DNA from 2 places in the Paenibacillus rhizolycopersici genome. Region 2 is predicted to be linked to the other one. Evidence: predicted binding sites of a transcription regulator. Region 2 holds the regulator's gene; the other holds the start of a gene.

Region 1 (15,362 bases), on a different contig from region 2:
TTAGCTGCCAGCGGGCGTACGCCTTACGTGATCGGCGGATTGGAATACGCCAAGCGTATCGGTGCTAAGGCGATTAGCATCAGCTGCAACAAGAATGCAGCGATCAGCTCCATTTCCGACATTGCTATCGAGATTGAGAACGGTCCTGAAGTATTGACCGGGTCGACTCGGCTCAAGGCAGGAACCTCGCAGAAACTGGTCTGCAATATGCTGTCTACGGCCTCGATGATCGGCTTAGGTAAGGTATACGGCAATTTGATGGTTGATGTTCAGCCCACCAATGAGAAGCTGGCGGATCGGGCGAAGCGAATCGTAATGGAGGCGACCGGTTGCGATGTCTCTACCGCTGAAAACGCCTTGGACCTTGCCGAGGGGAAACCGAAACCGGCGATCCTGATGATCTTGACGGGATGCACGTATGCGGTGGCCTTGGAAAAATTGGAGCAGAGCCACGGGTTTATCGGTAAGGCTGCGAAGTCTACGATGCAGTGAAGAAACAAATAAGACCATCCCATAGGGGCAGGAGGCTTCCCAATGAGCAAATTTGAAAGCATGGCAAAACGGATTATGGAATCCATCGGCGGTTCCGGCAATGTGGAGCAATTTACGAACTGCATGACCCGGTTGCGCGTTTCGGTCCTGGATCGCAGCCGGATCGATGAGACTGGGCTCAAACAGATCGATGGGGTACTTGGTGTGGTTGATGACGAGACGTATCAAGTTATTCTCGGGCCGGGTGTTGTCAACAAGGTCGCAGAGGAGTTCGGTAAGCTTCTGCAAGCGGAGGGGAATGGCGGCGACGGGGCAGCAGCTGGCGGCAAAACGACGCCGTTCCGCGAAGGCTCCGACATCAAGGCGGAGCTCAAGCAGAAGAACAACACTCCTTTCAAAAATTTCTTGCGGAAAATCGGCAACATCTTTATTCCATTGATTCCTGCCTTGGTGGGAGCGGGGATTATCAACGGCATAGCCGGTTTGATCAACAACCTGGTTACCTCCGGGAACGCTGCAGACTGGCTGCTTACGCTCCAACCGATTATTAGCGTGATTGGCTCGGCGTTCTTCGGGTATTTGACGATCTTTGCCGGGGTGAACGCCGCGAAAGAGTTCGGAGGTACGCCAGCGCTCGGCGGAGCCGTGGCGGCGATCATCGTCGCACCGGCGGTGGCGAATATCTCCTACACCTACCCCTTGTTTGGTGAAATTAAGCTTAACGCGGGGCAGGGCGGAATCATCGGGGCGATTTTGGCCGCAGGATTCATTTCTTTGCTGGAAAAATGGATCCGTAAGCGGATGCCGGCTGCAATTGATATCATCGTCACTCCTACCATTTCGCTGTTGATCGCAGGCCTGGTTACCGTGTTCTTCCTGATGCCGGTCAGCGGGATTATCTCCCAGGGCATCGGACAGGTAACAACTTGGCTGTTGGCTCATGGCGGACCACTATCTGGATTCGCCCTAGCTTCGCTGTTCCTGCCGCTGGTCATGTTCGGCTTGCACCAGGCGCTGATTCCGATTCATGCCGAATTGATTTCTCAGGTCGGATACACCGCTCTGCTGCCGATTCTGGCCATGGCGGGTGCGGGACAGGTCGGCTCGGCGATCGCCATTTATGTCAAGCTGAAGCATAACACGCGATTGCGTAATATGATCAAAGGGGCCTTGCCCGTCGGGTTCCTTGGTATCGGCGAACCGCTTATTTACGGGGTCAGCTTGCCTCTGGGCCGGCCGTTTGTGACCGCTTGTCTCGGCGGTGGTTTTGGCGGCGCGGTGCTGGGCTTGTTCGCGATGACGGGGAATTTCGTCGGCTCGGTGGCGATCGGTCCTTCCGGACTCGTCCTGATCCCGCTGATTCAAGGTCCAATGGGGATTGGCATGACGATTCTCGGTTACTTATCCGGGTTGATCATCTCCTATGTGGCCGGCTTCTTGCTCACTTACTTCTTAGGTTTTACAAAGCAGATGCTTATAGAGCATAATAGATAATACAGCTAGCGGAGGAACGTTTGGCGGCCTTATATCAGGCCGCCGCGTTTCTTTTGTATTTGTATCGGAAATACGGAGGGGATGACCGTGACGACGGGAAGCATACTTACGCAAATGGAGGCGGTGCTGGAACAACTGCCCGAATCAGAAAGAAAAGCGGCTCAATATATTTTGACGGCTTCGGCGGAGGTCTCCGGTTTAAGTATTCATGCGGTCGCTGATAAAGCGGGGACCAGTGCGGCGGCGATTACCCGGCTATGCCGTTCGCTGGGGCTAAGCGGATTTCCTGATCTGAAAATGCGTTTGTCGGTTGATAATGCCAAACCACAAAGGCCGGGTTATTACGATATCGAGCGCGGAGAGACGATTCAAACCGTCATTCAAAAGACGGTGTCCAACAGTGTCCAAGCCATTCAAGATACGATGCTTCACCTGCAGCCGGAATTAATCGAGCAGGTGGTGGACAGCTTCCGAAAGGCCTCCGTCATCCATATGTACGGGGTGGGGGCTTCGGCTATCGTAGCAGCGGATGCCGCACAGAAATGGCTGCGCCTGGGGAAGCAAGCGTTCGCGCTACAGGATGAGCATCTAATTGCAGCCGCGCTGGCAAGCGCTCCGCCAGGGGCCTTGTTTATGGGCGTCTCTTACAGCGGAAATACCAAGGAAGTACTGCAATTGTTCCGGGTCGCCCAAAAGTATGGTGTACGTACCATCGGCTTGTCCCGTTTCGGCAATCATAAAGTATCCGAGCTCGCCGATTTGATGCTGTACACGCCGCAGGCACCTGAAGCGACCCTGCGCAGCGGAGCGTCTGGCTCGCGCCTGGCTCAACTGGTTATGATCGATATTTTATTCTTCGCTTATGCCTCAACGCAATACGAGGAGACGATCGTCAGATTGGGACAAACCCATGAAGCGACGACGTTCCTTAGACAGAGCTAGCGACTTGCGAGTGCTTTCGGATTTAGAGGCACTATGGACAGCCTTCCCGTCATATAGTAGAGGTGAAGTCCGGAAATGACGGGACAGGAGGTGCTAGTCACAGTGCCCAGTTATCATCAATATGGAATCAGTCCGCAGCTGGTCGAACGGGTTAAACTCAAAATGAAAAATCCGGCGATCAAGGACCGGGTCAAGCAGGTCGTCGACGGCCTCACCCGCGCGGATTTGCAGGATCGCGTCAAGGTACGCAGGCTCGTTAGAACGGCCTCTTCTGTGCTTGGCGAAAGACTGAGCGGCGCTCAGGAAGAGCAAATCGTCCAATTTGTCATCGATCAGCGAATCGACCCGCGCAATACGCTTCACTTGCTGCGGTTATGGGGAATGTTCCGTTAAGCAGCGCGCGGCGATACAGCGGTAACGGGTGATAAGGCCCTGGGGAAATGGTGCCCCGGCGGCCTTTTGCTATTTCCGGAGGTTGTTTTTGGAAAGAGGATGCGCTAAGACGGGGCTGGTTAAGCTAAACGAGAAATCATCGGTTAGGCTTAAAAATCCGGGTCTTTCCCGCTTGCCAATTTACTCAAATTGTTTTATATTGACATGAGAGTAGGTCAAAAATAAAAGGGGATGAGGCGGATGACACCGCGTACGAAGGAACAAAATGAAGAGATCCGATTGCGGCGGCTTGCTCAAATTCGTATGGCGGCCGCTGATGTATTTCTTGATAAAGGTCTGACGCTGGAAATTCGGGATGTAGCAGCCGAAGCCGGGCTCGGTTACGGAACGGTTTACCATTATTACAGTAATAAAGGGGATTTGCTGCACGACGTGCTTTGGACAGCGATGGATCGAGCCGGGGAATGGATGGGCAGGGGAGCCCCCGGGGACATTCACCCTAAGGAGGGCATTGACTCAAAGGCGGATCCCCTCGTGGCGGAAGGTGCCCGGCTGCTGAAATTGTGGGCCGAAGATCACGGCGTTTACTTGTTGTATAAATTGGCGGCGGAAGACTTCCGCTTGCTGCCGGAGGCGCGAGCGTTACCGCTGACGGATGCATTCCGCCGCGAGGTGCTGCTGCCATTTGCAGCGGTGCTTAGGCGCGGCCAACCGCTTGATCCTGGCGAGATCGTCGCTTCCGGAACGGCTGACCGGGGGGCGAACGCGGCGGAGCAAGTCTCGCAGGCGGAAATGCTGCTGGCCGCCTTGGCCGGTTGCGCGAGCTTTCCGCTGCGCCGCGGGACGCTGGATCGTGAGGCAGAGGGCATCGCTCGCTTGTTATTGCATCGGCTATCGGAGCGCACCATACCCGATGGACCATTGAAGGAGTGAAGACAAATGATTATATTAAAATCTCCGCGGGAGATCGAAGAGATGAAGCGGGCGAACCAGATCGTTGCGGACTGCCATCGGGAGGTCGCCAAAATGATTGGGCCCGGGATCACGACGCAGGAGATCAATGATTTCGTGGCTCGGCATATTACAAAGCTGGGCGGCAAGCAGTTTACGAAAGGTTATAACGGATTCCCCGCCGAAACCTGCGCCTCGGTCAACGATGTGGTCGCCCACGGGTTCCCGTCGAACCGGCCGCTGCAGAACGGCGACCTGCTTAAACTGGACATTGTCGCGGAAGCGGACGGCTGGTTCGGAGATTCGTGCTGGTGTTACGCTGTGGGTCAGGTGAGTCCCGAAGCGGAAAGGCTGATGCGGGTGACGAAGGAATGCCTGGAGCTGGGGATTGCCCAAGCGCTCCCGGGCAACCGGTTAGGTGACGTGACTTCGGCCATTCAGAAACATGCGGAGGCAAACGGCTATGCCGTCGTACGCGATCTGCTGGGTCACGGGATCGGGCGTAGTCTGCATGAGGAGCCTAACTATGAGCATATCGGCGTGGCGGGCAAGGGAATTCGTCTTAAGGAAGGCATGGTGTTTACGATCGAGCCGATGATCAACGAAGGCACGTTCCGCATTGCGATTGACGACGACGGCTGGACGGCGCGCACGGCGGACGGCAAATGGTCGGCCCAGTATGAGCATACGATCGCGCTGATGGCGGACGGACCGCTGATTTTAACAGCTCAATAAGCGTCAATAGGAAAAGAGGCTGATTCCCAAAGTCCGACGGACAGGGGGAATCAGCCTTTTTCATGCGCATTCACCCTGCCAAATTATCCAACATAAACCTGTTGCCAGAGGGAATGTTTGTTCGTATTATGAATATAATAGGAACAAACGTTCTGATTAGAGGGTGAGTTTATGACAGACAGCATGAAGAAGGGAGCGGCATGAGCCCGGTTCCTTGGCAAACGCAGGAGGAGGCGGAGATAATCAAGCAATACGTGCTGCTTCCCCTATTGCTCGATGCGCTGGAACGGGACCGGCGCATTTTGGCGTCGGCTTCGCTGAAGCTGCCGCAGGTGTATAAGGGGCTGATCGGTTTGCTTCAGAACGCCGCAACCGCCGATCTGACCCAGGTGCGCCAAAGCATGCGCGAGCATGGATTGAAGGTGTTTGAGGAGCGGCGGACGAATCTGGGGATTGAAGCCCGCTATTTATGCCGGGGCTACACGTATGAGTTTTCCATGCTGTGGGGGCTGGTTAAAGCGGAGCTGATCAGCCGGCTTTACACCTATCTCGGGATGGATGTAACGAAAGAGGGGATGTTCTCATGAAATCGGAACGCGTGATCATGATGGCGGATTGCCAATCCTTCTACGCCAGCGTGGAGAAGGCTGATCATCCGCAGCACCAGAACCGCCCGCTGATCGTGGCCGGGGATCCGGAACGGCGCTCGGGGATCGTGCTGGCCGCTTGTCCGCTGGCCAAACAGTATGGAGTGACAACGGCGGAGACGCTGGGCACGGCTTTGGCAAAATGTCCGGACCTGGTGGTGATGCGGCCGCGTATGGAGCGGTACATCGCCGTGTCGATGCAGATCACGAACATCATGAAGCAGTTTACCGATCTGGTGGAGCCGTACAGCATCGATGAGCAGCATCTCGACGTGACCGGCAGCCTGTCGCTGTTCGGCGAGCCGGAGACGCTGGCCCTGACCATTCAGCAGAAAATCCGCCGCGAGACCGGCATCTACAGCCGTTTCGGCATCAGCTACAACAAGGCAGTCAGCAAAATGGCCTGCGACAATTTCGCCAAGAAAAATGCAAACGGCCTGTACGTTCTGCCTCGTGAAGCCGTTCCGAAGGTGCTATGGCCGCTGCCGATCCGGCAAATGTTCATGGTCGGCTCCCGCATGGAGCGCCATCTGCTGCGAATGGGCATCCGCACGATCGGGGAGCTGGCGAACCTACCGCTGGCGCGGCTACGGCAGCGCTGGGGCGTCAATGGCGAAGTGCTGTGGCGACTGGCCAACGGCATGGACGACTCGCCGGTCGACCCGAACAGCCATCAGGGGGAGAAGTCGATCGGTCATGAAATGACGTTGCCCCGCGACTACTATTCGATGGAGGAGACGGCGGTACCGCTGCTGGAGCTGACCGAGCTTGTCTGCCGCCGGTGCCGGGAAAAGGGCTACATGGGCGGGGTTGTCAGCGTTGGCTGCCGGGGGGCGGATTTCGACCATCCGACCGGGTTTTACCGGCAGATGAAGCTGCCCGATCCGACCAACGTGACCATGCAGGTTTACGACGGGGTGATGCGGCTGTTCCGCCGTCATTGGGACGGCCAGCCGGTCCGCAAGGTGGGGGTCACGTTAACCGGGCTGGTGCGGGACGACGAATACCAGCTGACCTTGTTCGATGAACGGCCGAGATACCAAGCGCTCGAACGGGCCACCGACGAGATCAAACGTCGTTATGGGGAATCGGCGATTTTTCGCGCGGTATCGCTGACGGGTGCCGGTCAGGCGCGGGATCGAGCCGGCAAGATTGGAGGGCATTACCGATGAAAGGAAAGCTGTATGGCAACGGATTATGGGAGTCGTCGCGGATGATGCTGCCGGAGCACAAGGAGGCGATTTTGCGGGGCAACCGCAGCCAGGAGCGCAAGGCGCGGTCCTTCCTCGACGAACAGGAACTTGAGCGGATTTCACGCCTTCTCACGACCTCGCTGCAGACCGGGAAGCCGGTGCGCCTGCATCTCTTCGGGGAATGGCAGGGGCGGGAGGTCCTAGGAACCGTGACGAGAGTCGACCCCGGAGGGCGACAGGCGCGCCTTCAGACCGAGGCCGGTCCCGAGTGGATCGCGTTCGCGGACATTGTTGGAGCCGAGACCGATTAGGCAAGTCAACGACGGGTAAAGCCCGCGTTAAACGAAGGTAAATCTATTAAGCTGCTGATCTGCCGCTGGCGGATGGGGAGCTTATTTTGTTAACGTCTGGTGAAATCTGTATTTCGAGTCCCAAGATGGAAAAGGGCGGGAAAACGTCATTTTTTAGGAAGGAAGTCGCCGATCAAGGCGGGATGGCCCGACGAAAATCCGTCATCGTAAACGACGGAAAAACGCTAGTCCCAGGCTGGGACCAGGGAAGCTTTTTTTGACAAGGGCTGTAACCTTAGAAAATCGTGGAAAACCGCAGAATGACGATATTTTCAGACAAGACTTTGGTATCAATTTTGTAACCATTATGGAAAAGGGTGTAAAAATTGAGCGAAACCTAGATGAATTTTGTACGTCTAATATCACGAAATGACCAAGCGGGACAGAGATGCCGAAAATCCGTCTCCCCCGGAAAACAGCCCCAGCTGTAAAACACTCCCATTAGCCTAGTTACATGATAGGGGCGCTTGGTTCATGATAAATAGTGATTTTGAGAAGCGGAGGTGCGAATCGGCCATACTGAATCATCACCTGTATAGCTGCATAGAAAGCGGCCGTTCGATAGGACGCTGTGCTCCTCGGGAATGTCGGCGTGCGGCCGGGGGATTCGGTTGTTCAGAACGAGCACGAAAAGAAGAACAGCGAGGTGAAATAAGGGTAATCCGATGACGACATTAGCGAAAAAAAGGTTGGCGATGGGGCTTGTCCTGGCGGGCGTCTTCATCGCAGGCTGCGTGGTTCTGGCCGTTCTAAATTGGCCGCCGCCTCATTACAGCTATGCGGCAAAGGACGGAACGGAGCTGAAGTTCCGTACCGAAGGCGACAAACTTCTCGCCTATGACGGCGAAAGCAGTTGGGAGGAGTTGTTCGTCAAAGGCGTCAACCTGGGGGCGACGGTGCCGGGATATTTTCCCGGGGAATTTCCGATTACGGAAGACGATTACTTGCGCTGGTTCCAGCAGATTGATGACATGGGCGCAAATGTGATTCGAATTTATACGGTGCATAATCCGGTGTTCTACAAGTCTCTGGTTAAATACAACCGGGACAAGGGGAAGGACCCCCTCTATTTCATCCAAGGCATCTGGTCGCCGGAGGAGCAGTTAATCGAGCAGCAGGATGCTTACATTCCCGGAATTAAGGAGGCTTTTCACCGAGAGATCGAAAAGGCGGTTAAAGCCGTTTACGGCGATTTGAAGGTCCCGAAACAGCCGGGAACGTCGGGCGGCAAGTATACCGCAAATGCCGGTCCCTACCTGATGGCCTGGCATATCGGCACCGAATGGGACCCGGAGATGGTGGATAACACGAACCGCAAGCACGCTGAACTTCCGCCGTATCAAGGGCAGCATTTCACGGCGACAGACGAGGCGAGTCCATTCGAGAGCTGGCTGGCAGAGCTGGTAGACGACACCGCCCAGAAGGAACGCGCGTACGGGTGGGAGCATCCCATCACGTTTACGAACTGGGTGACGACGGATGTGTTGCAGCATCCCGGTGAACCGTTGTTCGAGGAGGACCTGGCCAGCGTCGACGCTACGCATATTCGGCCCGTGGAATGGGAAGCGGGTTATTTCGCCGCTTATCATGCGTACCCGTATTATCCGGACTTTTTCCATCTAGACAAAACGCTGGAGACGATCCCTGATGGGGATGGGGACTTCAACACCTACAAGGCTTATTTGCAGGAGCTAAAAAATTACTATAAGGACATCCCGGTGATGATTACCGAATATGGCGTTCCTTCCTCGCTGGGCGTCTCCCACCTCGGACGGGGCGGACGGAATCAGGGCGGCCACAACGAGCAAGAGCAGGGAGAGATCAACGTCTCTCTGACGAAGGATATTTACGATACGGGGTATGCCGGTGCCATCTTGTTCATGTGGCAGGATGAATGGTTCAAGAAAACGTGGAATACGATGCGGTTTGAGATCCCGGAGGATCGACGCGCTTTTTGGTTAAACGTGTTGACCAATGAAAAACAATTCGGTCTGTTGTCGATGGGCCCTGGTAAAGAGGACGACCTCATGATCGACGGCAAGCTGGAGGATTGGGAATCCCTGCCGGAAGGGGAGGTCCAAGCCTGGGATCGTCCGTCGGCAGGGATCGACCGATTGCAGGTCACGCACGACGAAGCTTATGTCTACGTGGGTCTTCAGCTAAGCGACCCGTTCGACCCGGCCAAGCGGTTGATCCGGCTTGGCGCAGATACGCAGCCCGGCGGGAATCAGCCGGTGGCGGAGCTGCCTGGGCGAACGCTGAGCGACGGCCTGGAGGCGATCGTGGAGATCGGAAATGACGAGGAGACCGAAGTGCTGACGGCGCCAAGTTACGATTTCCATCGCCGGCTTTACGGGCGATACGGATATTGGATGCTTGACGATCCTACGGAGGAGCAAACTGTAGAGTTTCAACCTTGGAAGCTGGCGGTCAGCTTGACGATGACGCCGCCCGACACCCGCTTCGCTCATCCGTTCCAGGACATGACCGTCGGCAAGCTGATTCGCGGCACCACCGATCCGGGAAACGCCGCGTTCAATTCGCTTGCTTCTTGGCAGTACAGCGGCAATGAGGTAGAACTACGCATTCCCTGGATGCTGCTGGGCTTTGCGGATCCTAGCTCGCGGCAAGTGATTGACTACCGGCCTTTGAAGGAGGACCGGGCCTTCTCGACGACCGAATCGGACGGCCTGACCCTAATTCCATGGATCATGGAGCGGGGCGAAGCGGGGGTTCTGGGTCCGGGAACGGAAAGCGGAGAAACCCGGGAAAACGTCTCATTGGACGCATTCCCGAAATACGTGTGGCAGCCATGGGAAACCGTGCAGTATACCGAACGGCTCAAGTCCGGTTATTACGCCCTGCAGGCGTTCTACCAAAGCTTGCCGGATCGGCGAACGACGGGAGAATAACTGGCGCCGAAAGGAGGAAAACAGGATGGCGGGTCAGCATCTTGGACTGGCAATTGCCTTTATTTATGTATGCCTGGGGCTGATCGGCATAGGCATGCTGCTCTTGTTTTATATGAAAATCCGGCATTTGCGCATTCAGCGCAAAACGAAGGAATATCAGCGGAAGCATCAGGATTACTTCCTGTTCCTCCAAGCCCATCTGGGCGATGCCGAGGAGCTTCCGCTACCGCCCGGCAAGCTTGGGGATCTGGAGCGGCGGGTGATCCAGCAACGGGTAACCGAGTGGATCGAACAATTTAAGGGCGATTTGCAGCAGAAGTTGATCGCTTTATGTTACAACGCCGGTTTTGTCCGGGAAGACCTGAAGTTGCTCGACAGCTTGTTTTACGGGCGGCGGATCGCCGCTGCCTACCGCCTCGGCGGAATGCGGGCGGCCGAAGCGGTGCCGCGGCTGCTGGAGATGCTGAAGCATCAGAAATATAGTCCGCTGAGCATCGTGCTTGCCCGCTCGATCGCCAAAAGCGCGGAACAGGAGCAGCAGCTTAGGGATATGCTGGTCCATCTCCTGCGCCACGGCAAGCCGATTCATCACCTTGCCGCCGATATCCTGATGGAGACACGGCTGGATGCGAGCCGGCTTCTGCTCCAGTTGTTGAAGGAGGATAACGAGGATTTGGTCAAGGTGGCGCTGGCTGCGATGCGAGGACAAGAAGTGCCGGAGGAGGCACCGGCACTGGGACGATTTGCTTTTGCGCTTGAGAGGAGGGAGACCACTGCTTAGAGATATTTTGCTGATCTATGGCCTGTTTGCGACGTATTACGTCATGACGGTCAACTTGGTTTATTTTTCGATCATGACCTTTTCGTTCCGGCAAATTCTTACGATCTTCCGCCGGGCTGCCTATTCGAAATACAACACGTTGTCCGGTTCCGAACTGGTACCGCCGGTTTCGTTGCTGGTGCCGGCTTTTAACGAGGAGATCACGGTCATCGAAAACGTCAAATGCCTCCTGACCCTGAATTATCCGACTTACGAAGTGATCGTGATTAACGACGGGTCCAAGGACAACACGCTGGGGGTGCTGCGGGACGAATTCGAGTTGATGCTGCTGCCGGATCCGGACATCCGTCACACGATCGACTGCCAACCGATTACGGCGGTGTACCATAACCCGAAGTATCCACATCTGTACGTCATCGACAAGCCCAACGGTGGCAAGGCCGATTCGCTGAATGCCGGCATCAACCTGTCGCATTATCCGCTCATCTCTTCGATCGATGCCGATTCGCTGCTGGAGAAGGATGCGTTGATCCGGATGGCCCGCATGTATATGGAGAACCCGGAGGAGACCGTCGCCATCGGCGGCGACGTGCGAATCGCCAACGGCTGCGTGATCGAGAACGGGGCGGTGAAGGAAGTTTCGCTGCCCCGTAAAATCTGGCCGATGTTCCAGGCTACGGAATATCTGAAGGCGTTCCTCGGAGGGCGGATCGGTTGGAGCTCGATCAATGGGCTGATCATTGTGTCGGGAGCGTTCGGCCTGTTCCGCAAGGATTATGTCATCGCCGTCGGCGGTTATCGCGGAGGGTATCCCGGCGAGGATATGAACATCATCATCAAGCTCCACCGTTATATGCTGGAGAACAAGCTGAAATACCGTATTTCGTTTTGTCCGGAAGCGGTGTGCTGGACGCAGGCGCCGGATACGTACCGGATTCTGTCCAACCAGCGCAAGCGATGGGGCCGTGGTAATCTGAAGAACATGATTGAGAACTACGATATGGCCTTCAATCCGAAATACAAGGTGATGGGGCTCCTGACGATGCCGTACAACATCATTTTTGAAGCATTAAACCCTTATTTCAAAGTCACCGGGCTGCTCGCCCTGATCGGGTACACGTTGCTCGATATGACGCATTGGCGGGTCCTTGCGGTGTTCTGGCTGATCAACTTCCTCAGCGGTTACGTGCTCAGCATCGGGGCGTTACTCCTTGAGGAGCTCGCGTTCAAGCGGTTCAATAAGCTGTCGGACTTGTGCAAGCTGCTGTTGTTTTCGGCGTTCAAGTTTTTCGGTTACGCACAGCTCGGGGGATTGTGGCGGATTCAAGGGCATATCCAGTTTCTGCGCTACAACAATTCCTGGGGGACGATGACCCGCCAAAGCTGGCAGGACAAAGGGGAGGCGGCCGCCAAAACGGCGAAACCGGCCAAATCCGCATAGCCCTCGGGCATCTCTCCTCCCCCCGCTTCGCGGCCGGTGGCCGGAAAGGGGATGATAGGGTAAAGGGAAGGCTTGGATCCACGAAATAACCAAACAAGGATAAACTTACGGAAGAAGAAAGGCGGGAATGAATGATGTCAAACCTGATGGCACTGCAAAACCAAACGGAACGATCCGGCTTATATGCCGACATGGAACAACGCGTGAGGGAAACGGCCAACGAGGTGAACGGGGTGCTGTTCATTTATTCCGCAGGCGGCCCCTCTTACGTGGCTTCCCAAGTGCGGGGAATTCTGGAATCCGAACCGGGACCTCAGTTTGATGTATGGGGCGGAGACGAGCCGGGGAGCGTGGCGGTACTACTGCCGGGCCTGGCGCTGGATGCCGTCCATTATCAAGGCTTGCGGCTGAAGCAGCAGCTACAGGAGCGCATTGCCGATTATCGTCCGCGGATGGCGCTGTCCAGCTTCTCTACACGGGAGGAAATCACGCCGCAACTGCTGAGTCAAATGGAGGAGAAAGCCAAGCAGAATTACTCCGATGATATCCATATTTTTACGAAAGCGGACTTGCTGCTCGTAAAAAGCCGGATCCTGATCGTAGAGGGAGACCCGGCGGTACGCGAATTCCTACAAATCCGGCTGAATATGCAGGGCTATGAGACGATGATAGCCGATAACGGCATCACCGCCTTGGATTTGATCACCGATTGGAAGCCCGATCTGGTACTGACGGAGCTGAACCTGTATGGCATCGACGGTCTGCCTTATATTCATCAAATCCAGCAGGCGAGCGGCGAGGAGATGCCGAGTATCGTCGTCCTGACGGAACAACGCGTAGAGAAGACGATCAGCTTGTGCTTCCAAAACGGGGTGGACGATTACATCACTAAGCCGTTTTCCCCGGTGGAGCTGGATGCCCGAATTCGGCGTTGCATCCAATAATTTGACCCGAATCAATTACAGACAAAAAATGGAGGTAGAAACCTGTGAATAATCATTACCAGAAGCTGATGAATGCGATTGAATCGAAAACCGCCGTATTGGGCGTTGTGGGTCTAGGCTATGTCGGACTGCCGCTAGCGGTCGAAATGGTAAAGCAGGGTTTCCGGGTGGTTGGCATCGATCTTGATGTCGCGAAAATCGATAAAATCCAACGTGGAGATTCGTATATCCACGATATCTCTTCCCAAACATTGGCGGAAGCGATGGGGACGGGACGGTTTCTTCCAACCACGGATTATGCAAATTTGTCCGAAATTGACGCGGTCAGTATCTGCGTGCCGACGCCGCTGAGCGAAAACCAGGACCCCGATACCTCCTACATCGTCACCGTGGTGGATCAGTTGAAACGATACATGAAGAAGGGCATGCTAATCACGCTGGAAAGCACAACCTATCCGGGGACGACCGAAGAGCTGATCCAACAAGAACTGGAGAAGCTGGGGTATACGGCTGGCGAAGATTTCTTCCTCTGCTTTTCACCGGAGCGGGTGGATCCATCGAATTCGAAATTCAACACCTTCAATACCCCGAAGGTCATCGGAGGAACGACGAAGGCCTGCCTGGATTTGGGGACGGCACTGTATTCCCGGTATGTCCAAACGGTCGTGCCGGTTTCTTCGCCTAAAGTAGCGGAAATGTCCAAACTGCTGGAGAATACGTTCCGCAGCGTCAACATTGCCTTTGTCAACGAAATGGCCATGATGTGCGACCGCATGGGCATCGACATTTGGGAAGTGATCGATGCGGCGAAGACCAAGCCGTTTGGGTTTATGCCGTTTTATCCGGGACCTGGCATCGGGGGTCACTGCATTCCGCTGGACCCAATGTACCTAAGCTGGAAAGCGAAGGGTTTCCGTTTCTACAGCCAGTTCATCGAGCTGGCGCAGTCAACCAACGATAACATGCCTTATTACGTCGTCAACAAGACGTCTAAAATCATGAACGAATACGCTAAATCGATCAAGAAATCCCGGATTCTCATACTCGGCATGGCTTACAAGCCCGATATCGCCGACCTGCGCGAATCCCCTGGTTTGTCGGTGTACGAGCTGTTTAAGGATAGCGGAGCCAAAGTGGATTATTATGACCCGTATGCGGCAAGCTTCCGTGAAAAATCGGGCGGCGTCGTGCACAGCGTTGCTTACGAGCTCGACAAATTCAAGGCCTACGACTGCATCGTGTTGGTGACCAATCACAGCAATTTCGATTATGAGGGGATCGCCCGCCTCGGCGTGCCGATCGTCGATACGCGTAATGCGTTCCGTGAGTATCCGCTGCCGCATGTCTACAAGATTGGACACTCCGTTGCGCAGGTCAACGAAGAGTCTCCTGCGCTGATCGTAGGATAAAAAAGGACAGGATCTTGATGTTCAGAAAGCCGATATTCGTTCGCCTTCGGGCCTTTCCGGGAAGCAAGCGGCCAGCCCTGCTTGCACTCGGCGGGATGCTAATGATGGTTTTGCTTGTTTTATTGGCTTTTATCCGGCCATCGGGTTCACAAGCGAAAGCCACCTGGATCTGGGAGACCACGGTCATCGAACAGCATCCCGGCGAGGTGCTGGCCTTTGCACGCAAGCAGGGCGTGGACACCCTCTTTCTGCAGATCGGCGGCGGGGTGGGGAAGGAGAGCTATCGCAGCTTCATCCGAGCCGCTGCTAAAGCCGGCATTCAGGTGCATGCCTTAAGCGGCCACCCGGATTGGGCGCTGCGGGAGCACAGGAACGAGGCCGAGGAGTTTCTGAAGTGGGTGGTCGATTACAACCGGGAAGCGAGGGCCGAAGAGCGGTTTACCGGTGTACAGCTGGACGTCGAGCCCTATTTGCTGGACCGCTGGCAGACGGATCAGGAAGCCGTGGTGGAACAGTGGATGGAAGGCGTCCGCGCCTGGACGGAAGAAGCGAGGTATAATGAGCTCGCGATTGGTGCGGCCGTTCCGTTCTGGCTGGACCAGATCGACCACCCGAGCGGGACCCTGAAGTTGCCGCTTGGCAATTGGATGGTGGACCAGTTCGATTATTTGGCGATCA
Region 2 (15,362 bases):
CATCGTACAAAATCGCGATAAACCCGACCCGAGGTGGTTCATCGGAAAGGGGAAGGTGCTTGAGCTTCGCGAAGTCATCCAGCAGCGAAGCGCTAATACAGCAATTTTCGATCAGGAATTGTCCGGAGCCCAGGTCCGCAACTTGGAGGAAATGCTGGACGTCAAAATCATCGACCGAACCCAGCTGATCCTTGATATTTTCGCGCAGCGAGCCAAAACGAGGGAAGGCATTATTCAGGTGGAGCTAGCTCAATTGACTTACCTGCTCCCGCGATTGTCCGGGCACGGCAAAAACCTGTCTCGCCTAGGCGGCGGGATTGGCACTCGGGGTCCAGGCGAAAGTCAGTTGGAAACGGATCGACGCCATATTCGCCGGCGAATCGGCGAGCTGAAACGTCAACTGGAGGAGGTCACTCGACACCGTCAGTTGCACCGGGCACGTCGTAAAGAAACCGGGGTGGTACAAATTGCTCTGGTCGGCTATACCAACGCCGGTAAGTCGACGCTGCTTAAGGCAATGACTTCTGCAGATGTATTCGTTGAGAATCAGCTTTTCGCTACGCTTGATCCAACGACCCGGCTTCTTCCGCTCTCAGGCGGTAAGGAAGTGGTGCTGACGGACACGGTAGGATTCATTCAAAATCTACCACACGATTTGGTCGCTGCCTTCCGGGCTACGTTAGAAGAAGTTAACGAGGCGGACCTCATATTGCATGTCGTCGATGCCTCCTCGCCGATGCGCGAAGAGCAAGTGAAAGTGGTGGATCGAATATTAAACGATTTGGGTGCAGGGGGAAAGCCTCAGATCGTGTTGTTTAACAAAAAGGATATCTGCCCGCCTGAACGGCTGCAAATGCTGCCGACAGGCGAAGGGTACTTGAAGATTTCCGCGTTTGACGAAGGGGATCTTGCGACGATACGCGAAGCCGTGCAGCGCAAGTTGTCTGGCGGAACCAAGACGTTTCGGATTCCTGCAGAACGAGGCGATCTCACCCCGGTGTTGTATCGGGTAGGAGAAGTGGTGGACAAGCAGATGGACGAGGATGTCATGATTTACGAAATCGATGTGAATCAGGCGGATTTCGATAAGTATGGATACCGGCTAGCTCCTTTTGCGATCCCTAAACCAGTTCTCACAGAGGGAAGCACGACAAACGACGGAATGGATTAAGGGAGAGATAACGTAACGATGGCAGGATTTTCTGAGGAAATTGTACAATGGCTGGAAGATGCCGAACAACAGGCGGGAAGCCGGTTTCGGGAGGTCGACCGGATCGTCGATCAAAACCAATGGAAGGTGATTGAAGCCTTTCAGCGCCACCAAGTCAGCGATTATCATTTTGCGGGTTCGACGGGTTATGCTTATAACGACCGAGGCCGTGAAGTGTTGGATCTTGTATATGCGGACGTATTCGGTGCAGAAGCCGCGCTGGTGCGGCCGCATTTCGCTTCCGGCACGCATACGATCGCTACGGCGTTGTTCGGGGTCTTACGGCCCGGGGACGAACTGCTCTACATCACAGGTCGTCCTTATGATACACTACATAAAGTGATAGGGACACCAGGAGACGGTAGCGGCTCGCTACAGGATTTTGGGATCACGTATAACGAAGCAGGATTGCTAAGCGATGGAACAGTCGATTGGCAGGCGGTAAGGGAAAAAATTACCGATAGGACGAAGGTAATCGGGATCCAGCGATCCCGAGGTTACGATTGGAGGGACTCGTTCACCATCGCACGGATCGAGGAGATGGTCCGGCGCGTGAAAGAGATCAAGCCGGATCTGATCGTCTTTGTGGACAATTGCTACGGCGAGTTTACCGAAGAACGCGAACCAACGGAGGTTGGGGCAGACCTGATCGCCGGATCGTTGATAAAAAATCCTGGCGGTGGCTTGGCCGAAACCGGGGGTTATATTTGCGGACGGCAGGAGTTGGTTAAACTAGCCTCATACCGTTTGACCGCACCGGGGATCGGCGGTGAAGTCGGGGCGATGTTGGGGACAACCCGTGGAATCTACCAAGGGCTGTTCTTGGCCCCGACGATCGTAGGACAAGCTGTCAAAGGCAGCATTCTGGCCGCTGCTTTGTTTGAGAAAGCGGGATTCCAAAGCCGGCCAGGATGGCAGGATCCGCGCACGGATCTTATCCAAGCGATTGCCTTTAGTGCACCGGAGCAACTCATTGCGTTCGTGCAGGGCATTCAACGGGCCGCTGCTGTAGACGGCCACGTCGTACCCGAGGCTTGGGATATGCCGGGTTATGAACACCCGGTTATTATGGCGGCCGGGACATTTATTCAAGGCGGAAGCCTGGAATTGTCTGCGGATGCTCCGATTCGCGCCCCCTATATCGCTTATATGCAGGGCGGCTTAACCTATTCTCATGTTAAATTTGGTCTCCTGACCGCACTTCAGACGATGAAGGATCGTAACTTGTTGTAAGTTATCCTAACATATCTATTGACATGTCAGGATAACTCACATATGATAAGGTCATGAGAATCGAAATGGAAGGTTGAGAGCGATGAGTGAGGAAATTCGCAGAAATATGGCCTTGTTTCCTATAGGTATCGTTATGAAACTTACGGATTTAACGGCAAGACAAATACGATATTACGAGCAGCATGAATTGATTGTACCTGCGCGAACCTCGGGGAATCAGCGAATGTTTTCCCTCAATGATGTCGAACGCTTGCTGGAGATCAAGGGCCTCATCGATAAAGGCGTGAACATCGCCGGGATCAAGCAAGTCATGAACCCAATGTCCCGTGAATCTCTAGATGCGACGGTCATCACGAAGGATACCGAGGAGAAGCGGAAGGAAATGACGGATTCCCAAATTTACCGTATGTTGAAGCAGCAGTTGGTGTCAGGTAGCAAACCGGGGCAAGTTTCTTTGATCCAAGGCGAACTGTCGCGGTTTTTCAAAAAATAATAATCTAAACGTTGGGAGAGGTTAGGGTGAGTTACTCGAATTACACCAAAGAAGACATTTTACGCATCGCCAAGGAAGAAAATGTACGTTTTATTCGTTTGCAGTTCACAGATTTGCTGGGAACGATTAAAAACGTGGAAATTCCGGTCAGCCAATTGGAGAAGGCGTTGGACAACAAGATGATGTTTGATGGTTCTTCCATCGAAGGATATGTTCGTATCGAGGAGTCCGACATGTATCTCTTCCCGGATCTGGACACTTGGGTCATTTTCCCTTGGGTGACGGAGGATCGCGTAGCACGTTTGATTTGTGATGTATATATGCCTGACGGTACACCGTTTGCCGGCGATCCGCGTGGGATTTTGAAACGCGCGCTGAAGGAAGCCGAAGAGATGGGCTACACCGCGATGAATGTTGGGCCGGAACCGGAGTTCTTCCTGTTCAAAACCGACGATAAAGGCAACCCTACTACCGAGTTGAATGACCAAGGCGGTTACTTCGATTTGGCCCCTACGGACCTCGGCGAGAATTGCCGCCGTGAAATCGTATTGACACTGGAAGAAATGGGCTTTGAAATCGAAGCTTCCCACCATGAAGTGGCTCCGGGTCAACATGAGATCGACTTTAAATACGCGAGTGCGATCAAAGCCGCTGACCAAATCCAAACCTTTAAATTGGTCGTTAAGACGATTGCTCGTCAGCATGGGCTTCATGCCACGTTTATGCCGAAGCCGTTGTTCGGCGTGAATGGTTCGGGGATGCATTGCCACCAATCATTGTTCAAAGGTAACGTGAACGCGTTTTATGAGGAAAGTGATAGCCTGGGCCTGAGCAACGAAGCACGCCACTATATGGCTGGTATCCTGAAGCATGCTCGCGCATTTGCAGCCATCACAAACCCAACCGTAAACTCATACAAACGTCTCGTGCCTGGCTATGAAGCACCTTGCTATGTGGCCTGGTCTTCGAGCAACCGCAGCCCAATGATCCGAATTCCAGCTTCCCGCGGCCTTAGCACACGCGTTGAAGTGCGTAACCCGGACCCGGCTGCTAATCCTTACTTAGCTTTGGCTGTGATGTTGAAAGCGGGCCTGGATGGCATCAAGAAGGAGCTCCCGCTGGTTGATCCAGTCGATCGCAACATCTATGTGATGTCTGAGGAAGAACGCGTGGAAGAAGGGATCCCAAGTCTTCCGTCCGACTTGAAGGAAGCGCTTGGCGAATTGCTGCGCAGTGAAATTATTAGCGAAGCGTTGGGTGACCATGCGTTGACTCATTTCTACGAGTTGAAAGAAATCGAATGGGACATCTTCCGTACCCAAGTTCATCAATGGGAACGCGATCAATATATGACATTGTATTAAGAATAAGTTTACGCATATCCCTCAACGCCTGGCGTTGGGGGATATTTTTATGTCGTTGTAGATCTTTCCATACATGGAGGAAGCCGAGAGAGCTAACCTTATGAATTATAAGGAGGCCCAAAACGATGGCTACAGAAACACTGGAAAGAGGTCAAATACGCATCGAGGAGCAAGAGGTACCTCAAATCACCAATGATATAAATGAATGTAACGCTCCATGTCCGCACTGTACCACTTCCTATAATGGCTGCACGATGAATCCGAACCATTATGGTTCCCACCGATGTGCTAACGGCCATACTTATTAGGAATGTTGGAGATGAGGAGGAAGGGGCTTATCCTGTACATTTTGATAGCGTTAGTCGGATGCAGCAATCAACAGCCGGGTTCAATCAAAACCTATGATAGACCTCAGAATCAGTCTGTAGGATTGTCACAAGAAAGAAGAGCGGTTATTTCGAAGGACCCGCAACTCGTTGAGATGGAGGAAATGAAAATAATGATTCGAATGGTCGAATTGTTAAATTCTGAAATCCAGAATCCAGTAAACGCAGCGATGTATCTCGACACATTGAATCATGTATTAGAACAAGAAGTGCGACCATCGGCTATACATTTGAATCAATTGGGGTATCCTTCGGTCTTGCAAAGTTTAGACCGTATCGTGCAAAGCAATACACAGGCAAAGGTCAATCTGACTAAAGGTCAACCAGCTGCTCAATACCAGAATCAAAATTACGATCAATATCAAATCAACTTGATGAATCGGCAACTTCAGCAAAGTCAGGAGTTATTTCGAGAGCATAAACAATTCATGGACGGAATCTACAAGAGAATGGAACAAAGTCATAACAATTATATGAATAATAGGTAAAAAAGGATAGGAACAATGATTTGACATCAAATGGTTTGTTCCTATTTACATACGTTTGAAAGTATTGGGTCAAGCTAAGCGCAAAGGATGGGGGAGATGAATTGAATTAAGGAGGTAGTCACATGGTGACCGAATTGAAAAGATACCAACGCCGTCGCTACCGGTTAAAGCAGTGGTGGATAGCAGAACGTGCCGGATTTGGTTGGGGCACACGCGGCCGCCGCGAAAAGACAGGCTACAATCTAATGCACTTCCTGGACCTCGAATGGGATTAGTAAGGGGGAAGGGAATGCGTAAGGCGGATAAACCAAACAGGACGAAGTCGATATAAACCCATCGCTTCGTCCTGTTTGATGTTATCATTGCCGCATATTTAGAAAATTAGTGCAAGTCGCGGAACAGACCGACGACTTTCCCCAGGATGGTCACATGCTTCAAACGAAGCGGTTCCATCGTTGAATTCTCAGGCTGCAAGCGAATATGGTCTTTCTCTTTATAAAACGTCTTGACCGTCGCCTCGTCATCTTCCGTCATGGCTACAACGATCTCTCCGTTGTTGGCCGTTTGCTGTTGGCGGACGATCACATAATCCCCACTATGTATTCCGGCTTCGATCATGCTGTCGCCAACCACGGAAAGCATGAATACTTCTCCGTCAGCAGCGTAATGCTCTGGCAGTGGGAAATAATCTTCAATATTCTCCGTTGCCGTGATCGGCATGCCTGCAGTTACTTTCCCGACAACGGGAACGCGGGCAATGCTATGTGCAAACAAATTGTAATTCTCCGACTCTTCTTGGCCCAACAACTCGATGGCACGCGGCTTCGTCGGGTCGCGCCGGATGAACCCTTTCTTCTCCAGGCGGTCCAGATGGCCGTGAACGGTGGAGCTGGACGCCAATCCGACGGCTTCCCCTATCTCACGTACGGAAGGTGGATAACCTTTGGCGCGTACTTCGTTGCGAATGAATTCAAGAATGGCCTGTTGCCGGCTCGATACCTTTGACATGTACGGATCAACCCCATTTAGTAACGTTTGGAAAAATTATAACACAGAACTTCCGTTCGTACAAACATTAGTTCTAAAAAGAGAGATCAATATACGGAAACTAAAAAAAATAAGAACAACCGTTCGAAAAAACTATTGAATCAAACAAATGTTCGTGTTATATTGATTACATAAAACAGAACACTTGTTTGGAGTGATGGTTATATGTTGAAGTACAGTTCCTATCAAAGCATCTACGAACAACCTTCTTTTCGTCGTCCTATGGAGAGAAGATTACATATGAGTACATTTCTGAAGAGTAGATTGTCCAAAATTGCCGTGCTTCTGATCATTCTCAGCATCACATGCACCGGTATGGTACAGGCCTTTGCAGCGTCCATCGACAACTCCGCCACGGAAGAGCGGGCAGAATATGTTGTAGTGATGCCTGGAGATACCTTGTGGGAAATTGCCGTGGCTCATAAGCCTCAAGGTCAAGATACGCGAGTCTACATTCAGAAGTTGATGCGGACCAATGGGCTCGGTACCAGCTCGATTCAAGCGGGAGATACGCTGATGTTGCCCAACAAACATTAGAGGTTAACCGAGTTATGATATATAGGAAGAACCAGAGCTTGTTTCAAGGATGCGGGATGGGGTTGCCGTCGCCTTGACAAGCTCTTTTTCTCATGTCAAAGTAAGAATTAATGCCCTGTGTAACACCATGGGAAGCATAGTATATATAGAAGTGGGAGGAACTTATGGATATTGATGCGTTGGTTAAGCGGATTAATGAGCTGGCTCGAAAAGCCAAAGAAGAAGGATTATCGCAAGACGAGCTATTGGAAAGAGCCCAGCTTCGGGAAACGTATCTGCAAAACGTTCGCAGGAATTTTCGGCACCAGCTCGAGTCGATCGAGATTGTAGATAAATAGGGAGGAACGGGTATGGGTTCGTTTGATCGCAAAGTAGAACGTAATCAAGTAAGAATGAATAAGAAAGGCAAGGGACCGCAAGTTGGGCAGACGACGCGAAATTCACGGTCGACGCTTGGGGCAAACGGGGAAGGTGATGTTTTTAAAGGGCGCAACATCATTTTGCCTTTTCTCTTGTTCCTGTTAGCCCTTCTGTATGGCGGCGTAGGGATCATCGGCAATTCTGCGGAAGTGAACTCGGTGCTGTATTGGGCGACGATCTTTTTGTATATTGTGCTGGCTTTGGCCATTTTTCTTCGCAAGCCTTATTTGCGCATCAACAAGAGCTGGCTGTACACCTCGAAATTCAATCGTGATCGCATGCTGGATGCCGGTAACATTAGCAAAATCAAGGTTAGCCGGAACAAAATTGTGATTGAACCGAAAACACGGGAACCCAAATGGGTGTTCTACCGCACACGCAACCGCTTCGATACGGAAGCAATGGCCACGCGGTTGGAGCTGTATGCCAATACCCATCATGTAAAATTGGAGAAAGAATAGAATCACATTTGCAAGTATAAAGCGATAGAACGGAGAGGGCTGGGACGAATGACGATCAAAGCGGTATGTTTTGACCTGGACGACACGCTGCTCTGGGATGAGCGGAGCGTAAGAGAAGCTTTTGCGGCGACATGTGAAAGCGCGGCGGCCAAGTTGGGGAGATTAAATCCCGAAGAACTGGAAGAGGCAGTACGCCGGGAAGCCCGGAGCTTGTATGAATCCTATGAAACCTATCCTTTCACAACGATGATTGGTATCAATCCGTTTGAGGGATTATGGGCAACGTTCTCCGCAGGGGAACAACCGGAATTTCGCCAATTGGAGCAGCTAGCCCCGATCTATCGCAAGGAGTCTTGGCGGCGTGGTCTGCTTGCACTTGGAGTCGATGACGAGGTGCTGGCCGGCGAGTTGGCGGAGCAATTCGGACGCGAACGCCGCTCTCGTCCCCACGTATACGAGGAAACGTTCCAGGTTCTTAAGGAATTGAAAGGCAAAGTGAAGCTATTGCTGTTGACGAATGGTTGTCCGGCGCTTCAGCAGGAGAAACTGGATGGGGTGCCGGAACTGGCACCGTATTTTGATGAGATTGTCATTTCCGGAAACTTTGGCAAAGGCAAACCGGATTCGTCTATTTTTCGGCATGCGCTGGAACGGTTGGCGATCGAACCCGGTGAGGGGATCATGGTCGGGGATAAGCTGACGACGGATATCAAAGGTGCGCTCAGTGTCGGCATGACGGCTGTCTGGGTCAATCGGGACGGCAAAACGCTAAGCGGCGAAATCATACCGGATTATGAGATCAAACACTTGTCCGAATTGCATGAGCTTCTGGACAAGCTCTCCGGTTAATCTAACCTAAGAACGATCGACATGACGAGGCGGGAGCCGTCGCGGAAGGAGGGAAATCAGTATGCGAATTCAGAAGGTAACGGGGCTGTTAACCACCCTCGCGCTTGTGTTGGTCGTTATCGCCGGATGCAGCAGTAAAGAATCAACATCCGCCCAGGCGGATACGACGCTGGAGCCTATTCAGGTTGAGCTTGAGGTCGCACCCTCGATTGTCAAGATTGGGGACACGGTGAAGTTTGCCGCGAAAGTGACTCACCATGGTGAGAATGTGGATGATGCGAAGGAGGTCATGTTCGAATTTTGGAACACGGCCGACGACAACGCGAAGCATAGCCAGGTGAAAGTGAAGAGTGCCGGAAACGGGACATATGTGCTGGAGCATTCGTTTAAGGAGTCAGGGACCTATGAAGTGATTTCCCATGTCACCGCGCGGGATCAGCACTCCATGCCATCAAAGCAATTTACGGTGGAATAAGCTCGGACAAACCTGAAGATTAGCTGTTGCCCTTAAAGGGTGGCAGCTTTTTTTCGTTAATGGGATTTCCGAATTTTTCAAAAGGATGAACTCTAGTTTGTTCGGGTTTTAATTCTGAGTTGAACGATAGGATAACAATCCGTTGAATTGGGTGAAGAGACGTAATGAAATCGCCAATCTCTCTTTTCTTCAACGCTTTATTCTGTTAAACTAAAACATAACGTTTTACGGGAGGGACATGATCATGAGTAAACCTAGCCTGCTCGAAAGAATGAAAGAACGAATATTAATCCTCGATGGCGCCATGGGCACCATGATTCAGCAGGAAGACCTAACTCCGGCCGATTTTGGCGGCGAAGAGTTGGACGGCTGCAACGAAATGCTTGTGCTCACCCGTCCGGATGTAATACGCGGCATCCACGAGAAATATCTCGAGGCAGGTGCCGATTTGATCGAAACGAATACGTTTGGTGCGACATCCGTCGTGCTGGCTGAATACGATATCCCGCAAAGGGCACGTGAAATCAATTTGGCTGCGGCCAAGCTAGCGATCGAGGCTGCGGAAAAATACAGTACCCCGGAGCAACCCCGCTATGTCGTCGGTATTCTGGGACCAACGACCAAAACCTTGTCCGTTACCGGTGGCGTGACGTTCGACGAACTGACAGCCAGCTATGCGGAGCAGGCTTCGGCGCTGATTGAGGCCGGGGTTGATGCCCTGATGCTGGAAACCTCGCAGGATACCTTAAATGTGAAGGCGGGGAGCATCGGGATTAAGCGAGCATTTGCCGATACGGGGATCACCCTGCCGATCATGATCTCGGGCACGATCGAGCCGATGGGCACGACGTTGGCAGGCCAAAATATTGAAGCTTTTTACATTTCGCTGGAGCATTTGAATCCAATCTCCATCGGCCTGAACTGTGCGACCGGACCGGAGTTCATGCGCGACCATATCCGCACCTTGTCGGGTCTTGCGCAGGCGGCGGTCAGCTGCCACCCCAACGCAGGTCTGCCGGACGAAAACGGCACTTACCACGAGTCTCCGGATTCTCTCGCCCAGAAAATGTCGGCGTTCGCCGAGCAAGGCTGGCTGAACATTGCCGGCGGTTGCTGCGGAACGACGCCTGCTCATATCGCCGCGTTAGCGAATACGCTGAAGGATTTTCGGCCGCGGGAGTTGACAGGCAGCCATCTGCCGGCGCTTTCCGGGATCGAGCCGGTTTACATTGAATCGGAGAATCGTCCTTATTTGGTCGGGGAGAGAACAAACGTTCTGGGTTCGCGTAAATTTAAACGGCTGATCGTAGAAGGGAAATACGAAGAAGCTTCGGAAATTGCCCGTGCTCAGGTGAAGAACGGAGCACAGGTTGTCGACGTTTGCGTACAAGACCCTGACCGCGATGAAGCGGAGGATATCAAGAAGTTCCTTGAACTGGTCGTCAAGAAAGTCAAGGTACCGCTAATGATCGATACGACAGATCCGAAGGTGCTGGATTTGGCGCTCCAATATTGTCAGGGCAAGTCGATTATTAACTCCATTAACTTAGAAGATGGCGAAGAGAAGTTCGAACATGTAACGCCGCTGATTCATAAATACGGGGCGGCCGTAGTTGTCGGTACCATTGACGAACGCGGGCAAGCGATCACGCGGGAAGACAAGCTTGAGGTCGCTAAACGTTCGCACGATCTCCTAGTTCACAAATATGGACTCAAATCGGAGGATTTGATCTTCGATCCGCTCGTGTTCCCGGTGGGTACCGGGGATGAGCAGTATATCGGCTCGGCCAAGGAAACGATTGAAGGGATTCGCCTGATTAAAGAGGCCCTGCCGAAAGTTCACACCGTGCTGGGAATCAGCAACGTATCGTTTGGTTTGCCGGAAGCCGGCCGCGAAGTGTTGAACTCCGTGTTCCTGTACGAATGCACCAAAGCGGGTCTCGATTACGCGATCGTCAATACGGAGAAACTGGAGCGTTACGCCAAAATTCCGGATGAAGAACGCCGTCTGGCTGAAGAACTGATTTATCAAACCAACGACGAGACGCTGGCCGCCTTTGTGGCTGCCTTCCGTAACAAGAAGGTGGAGAAGGTCGAGAAGTCCACACAGCTCACGCTTGAGGAACGGTTGGCTTCTTATGTTGTGGAAGGCACGAAGGAAGGCTTAATCCCCGATCTGGAAGAAGCATTAAAGAAATACACCGCGCTTGAAGTCATTAACGGTCCTCTGATGGCGGGGATGGAAGAGGTCGGCCGTTTGTTTAACAACAACGAGCTGATCGTTGCCGAGGTCCTGCAAAGCGCCGAGGTGATGAAGGCGTCGGTGGCCTACCTTGAACCGTTTATGGAGAAGAACGAGACCAGCGTCAAAGGGAAAATCATGCTGGCGACTGTCAAAGGCGATGTGCATGATATCGGCAAAAACCTGGTCGAGATCATTCTGTCCAATAATGGTTACCAGATCGTCAATTTGGGCATAAAAGTACCACCGGAGCGCATTATCGAAGCGTATCGGAAGGAAAACGCCGATGCGATTGGTCTATCCGGTCTTCTGGTGAAATCGGCGCAGCAAATGGTGACAACGGCGCAGGACTTGCGAAATGCCGGTATCGACGTTCCAATCCTTGTGGGTGGTGCCGCATTAACCCGCAAATTTACCAAAACGCGGATTCGGCCCGAGTACGACGGCATGGTCGTTTACGCCAAGGACGCAATGGACGGCCTCGATTTGGCTAACAAGTTGATGGATCCGGCCGCCCGGGAGCAAATGCGCCTTAAAATGGAAGAGGAAAAAGAGACCGATCAGGCTGTTGCAGTTGCTGAACCGCTGCCGGAACTGACCCGCGTGGAGCGGTCCAAAATTTCAACGGATGCGCCGATTTATCTTCCGCCCGATCTGGAACGGCATGTGCTTCGCGATTATCCGATTGGTCATATCACGCCTTATATCAATATGCAAATGTTACTTGGTCATCATCTTGGGCTTCGCGGTTCGGTGGAACAGCAATTAGCGTCAGGCGAAGCAAAGGCGGTACAGTTGAAGGAGACGGTCGACCAAATCCTTCTTGAAGCAGTAACGGATGGCATTATTCGCACGCAAGCCATGTATCGGTTCTTCCCGGCGCAATCGTCCGGCAACGACGTTCTCATTTATGATCCGGCCAAGCCTGGCAAAGTGTTGAAGCGATTCAGCTTCCCGCGGCAAAAGGTTGAGCCATACCTCTGTTTGGCGGATTTCTTGAAGTCCGTGGACAGCGGGCAAATGGATTATGTTGGCTTCCTGGTCGTCACGGCCGGCCAAGGTGTTCGGGACTTGTCCGAGAAGTGGAAGGAACAAGGCGACTATCTGCGCTCCCATGTGCTGCAGGCGGTAGCATTAGAGCTGGCGGAAGCCCTGGCTGAGCGGGTGCACCATATTATGCGAGATACCTGGGGCTTCCCGGATCCGGCGAACATGACGATGAAACAGCGCCACGGCGCTCGTTATCAAGGGATTCGCGTGTCGTTTGGTTATCCGGCCTGCCCGGATCTTGAAGACCAGCAATTGTTGTTTGATCTCATGCAGCCAGGGGACATCGGCATTACATTGACCGAAGGCTTCATGATGGAACCGGAAGCTTCCGTTTCGGCGATGGTCTTCGCTCACCCTGAAGCGCAATATTTTAATGTAGACAAAGCTGGGGTATAATCCCATAAAGAAGCTCCTTGGAAAACCCTCCGAACTTCGGAGGGTTTTGGTAATCTGTACGTCATGCGAACCATTCTAGCGTAAAGGACGATAAAGGCATGGAACTCTATTTCTTGGGGACGAACGCGGGGGTACCGTCTTTGGAACGGAATGTGACCTCAGTGGCTTTGCGTCTGCTGGAGGAACGCCGTTCTCTCTGGCTGTTCGATTGCGGTGAGGGCACCCAGCATCAGATCCTGCGATCACCGCTGAAATTAAGCAAATTGGAAGCAATTTTTATCACCCATCTTCATGGAGATCATCTGTTTGGTTTGCCCGGACTCATTTCGAGCCGTGCCTATCAGGGAGGGGATACCCCCCTGGTCATTTACGGTCCAAAGGGCTTGAAGAAATTCATAGAGACGACGCTTTCGCTTAGCGAATCGCGTATTAACTATAAGCTGGAGATCGTGGAGCATCAAGGCGGCGTCTTGTTCGAGGACGAAACGTTTCGGGTCGAGGCGGCACTGTTGGAGCATCGAATCGACAGCTACGGTTATCGGGTGATTGAAAAAGATTTACCCGGTAAGCTAGACGCCGCCGTATTGGAAAGGTACGGAATTCGTCCCGGCCCACTGTACGGCAAACTTAAACGCGGCGAAAGCGTCGTGGCCCCAAGCGGCGAAACGCTGCATGCGAAGGATGTGCTCGGAGAACCTAAAGCCGGGAGAATCGTGACCATTCTCGGCGATACGCGCCCGTGCAATTCCGCATTAACCTTGGCCCAAGAGGCTGATATGCTTGTACACGAGGCAACCTTTTTGGATGAACTGGCGAAAACCGCGCACGATTATCATCACAGTACAGCCAAGCAAGCGGCGGAGGCTGCCAAGGAAGCCGGTGTGCAGCAACTTTTGCTGACCCATTTCAGCTCGCGCTACAAATCGGATGATCAGCTGTTACGCCTGCAGGAGGAAGCCCGGGCGGTATTCCCGAACGCGCAACTGGCCCGTGAACATGTGCTATATCCAGTGGCGCGCCGCTGCGGGAGGAAATAATTATTTTCCGGGAAAGCGCAGGAACTGACAGGGCATTTCAAAGTTTGGCAAGGGGAAAAGGTCCTGTTTTTTCACCATTCGTGCTGGTTCGACGCCAGGTGGCGGATCGAAGCTCTTTTTTGACACGGCCTCGAAAACATAACGGAAAAATTTGCCTGATCGCGGGTTTCCTAGGTACAATAATAGGAGACATCGTTGAATGGAAAGGATGAGGATTTTGCCAAAGGATTGGAAGGCCTATCTCATTGATTTGGACGGCACTTTATATCATGGGCCTAAGATGATCCCGGGTGCGGATGATTTGATCTCCGCCTTGCGTGCAAAGCGGATTCCCTTCCTGTTTGTTACGAACAATTCCTCGCGGACGCCTGCGGAGGTCGCCGCGCATTTGGAGGCGATGGGCATATCGGCCCGGGCGGAGGAGGTTTGCACGTCAGCGGTTGCAGCAGCCAGGTATATAGCCGAGGATCAGCCGGGCTGCAAGGTGGCGGCCATCGGCGAAGCCGGACTTACAAAGGCGCTAAATGAAGCTGGACTCCAGTTGATCTCGGAAGAACCGGATGTGGTGGTCCAAGGCATTGATCGCCACTTTACATACGAAACGTTAACCCGGGCTGCAAGGTGGATTCGAGGGGGAGCGCGTTATGTTTTAACCAATCCCGACTTGCTGCTGCCCACTCAGGAGGGTTTGATGCCTGGGGCCGGAACTCTTTCTGCGGCCATTCAGGCGGCCTCGGGCGTGAAGCCTGTGGTGATCGGTAAACCGGCGGCTCCCTTGATGGATTTTGCCATTGCTAGGCTTGGACTAGCGGCTTCGGAAGTGGCGGTCATCGGAGATAATCTGCATACGGATATTGCTGCAGGAGTGAATGCCGGCTGCGGGACCATTCTGACATTAACCGGTGTCACGACGGCCGACAACCTGCCGGACTTTGTGAAATCTTCGGGCGTGTCGGCGGATGTCGTATGTCGTGATCTGGCGGAAGTCAGAACATGGATCTGTGGATCGAACTTATAAGAATGAAGGGAAAGATGCACCATGCCGGAATTGCCGGAGATGGAAAATTATCGAATACAGCTTTCGCAGTATATTTTGGATCTCCCGATTACCGAGGTCGTCGTAGGCCGGGAGAAATCAGTGAACTTACCGGGGGAGGAGTTTATCCGGGAACTGATAGGAAGACAAGTGATTTTCGTCGAGCGCCGGGGCAAACATCTTCTGTTCCACCTGGATAACGGACGAAGATTGCTGCTCCACTTGATGCTTGGCGGGTTGCTGTACCTCGGTTCCAAGGAGGACCGCTCGGATCGCAGCACTCAGGTCGAAATTACCTTCGGGGAGTCCCATGTGTTGTATTTCATTGGGTTGCGTCTTGGTCATCTGCATCTACATAGCGCCAAGGAAGCGGAGGAACTGCTGTCTCATCTGGGGCCGGAGCTCCTTGACCGGCGGATGAACGCAGAGCGGTTTACCGCTCTGCTGCGCAAGCGGCGGGGAAGCCTGAAGACGACGCTCGTTAATCAGGATGTCATCGCCGGAATCGGGAATTGTTACGCGGATGAAATTGCATTCGCCGCCGAACTGCTGCCGACGGCTAAACTGCAAAATTTGAGCGACGAGGATTTTTCTCGCCTTTACCAAGCAGTCCGGGACGTGCTCATCGAGGCGACGGA

The links. The regulator LexA, encoded in region 2, represses DNA repair genes until DNA is damaged. The targets are predictions, from matches to a motif close to CGAACATATGTTCG.
Region 1: the regulator LexA is predicted to act here: its motif matches at 5,118-5,131, upstream of IM700_RS22505 (YhjD family protein).

The regions. Positions count from the first base shown of each region.
Region 1 is NZ_JADCNN020000038.1:2,676-18,037, forward strand. It holds partial or broken gene murQ (N-acetylmuramic acid 6-phosphate etherase) at 1-492, shown strand, start outside; gene IM700_RS22480 (PTS transporter subunit EIIC) at 535-1,986, shown strand; gene IM700_RS22485 (MurR/RpiR family transcriptional regulator) at 2,068-2,928, shown strand; gene IM700_RS22490 (stage VI sporulation protein F) at 3,004-3,321, shown strand; gene IM700_RS22495 (TetR/AcrR family transcriptional regulator) at 3,562-4,254, shown strand; gene map (type I methionyl aminopeptidase) at 4,261-5,007, shown strand; gene IM700_RS22505 (YhjD family protein) at 5,208-5,594, shown strand; gene IM700_RS22510 (DNA polymerase IV) at 5,591-6,826, shown strand; gene IM700_RS22515 (YolD-like family protein) at 6,823-7,158, shown strand; gene IM700_RS22520 (hypothetical protein) at 7,863-10,109, shown strand; gene IM700_RS22525 (hypothetical protein) at 10,135-10,890, shown strand; gene IM700_RS22530 (glycosyltransferase family 2 protein) at 10,934-12,331, shown strand; gene IM700_RS22535 (response regulator transcription factor) at 12,466-13,275, shown strand; gene IM700_RS22540 (nucleotide sugar dehydrogenase) at 13,344-14,684, shown strand; gene IM700_RS22545 (hypothetical protein) at 14,702-15,362, shown strand, end outside.
Region 2 is NZ_JADCNN020000009.1:170,493-185,854, reverse strand. It holds gene hflX (GTPase HflX) at 1-1,171, shown strand, start outside; gene IM700_RS12310 (methionine gamma-lyase family protein) at 1,190-2,443, shown strand; gene IM700_RS12305 (MerR family transcriptional regulator) at 2,526-2,936, shown strand; gene glnA (type I glutamate--ammonia ligase) at 2,963-4,300, shown strand; gene IM700_RS12295 (hypothetical protein) at 4,620-5,174, shown strand; gene IM700_RS12290 (hypothetical protein) at 5,297-5,449, shown strand; gene lexA (transcriptional repressor LexA) at 5,556-6,182, opposite strand; gene IM700_RS12280 (LysM peptidoglycan-binding domain-containing protein) at 6,462-6,758, shown strand; gene IM700_RS12275 (DUF896 domain-containing protein) at 6,923-7,096, shown strand; gene IM700_RS12270 (hypothetical protein) at 7,109-7,639, shown strand; gene IM700_RS12265 (HAD family hydrolase) at 7,688-8,488, shown strand; gene IM700_RS12260 (FixH family protein) at 8,550-8,963, shown strand; gene metH (methionine synthase) at 9,208-12,651, shown strand; gene rnz (ribonuclease Z) at 12,750-13,688, shown strand; gene IM700_RS12245 (TIGR01457 family HAD-type hydrolase) at 13,888-14,706, shown strand; gene IM700_RS12240 (Fpg/Nei family DNA glycosylase) at 14,728-15,362, shown strand, end outside.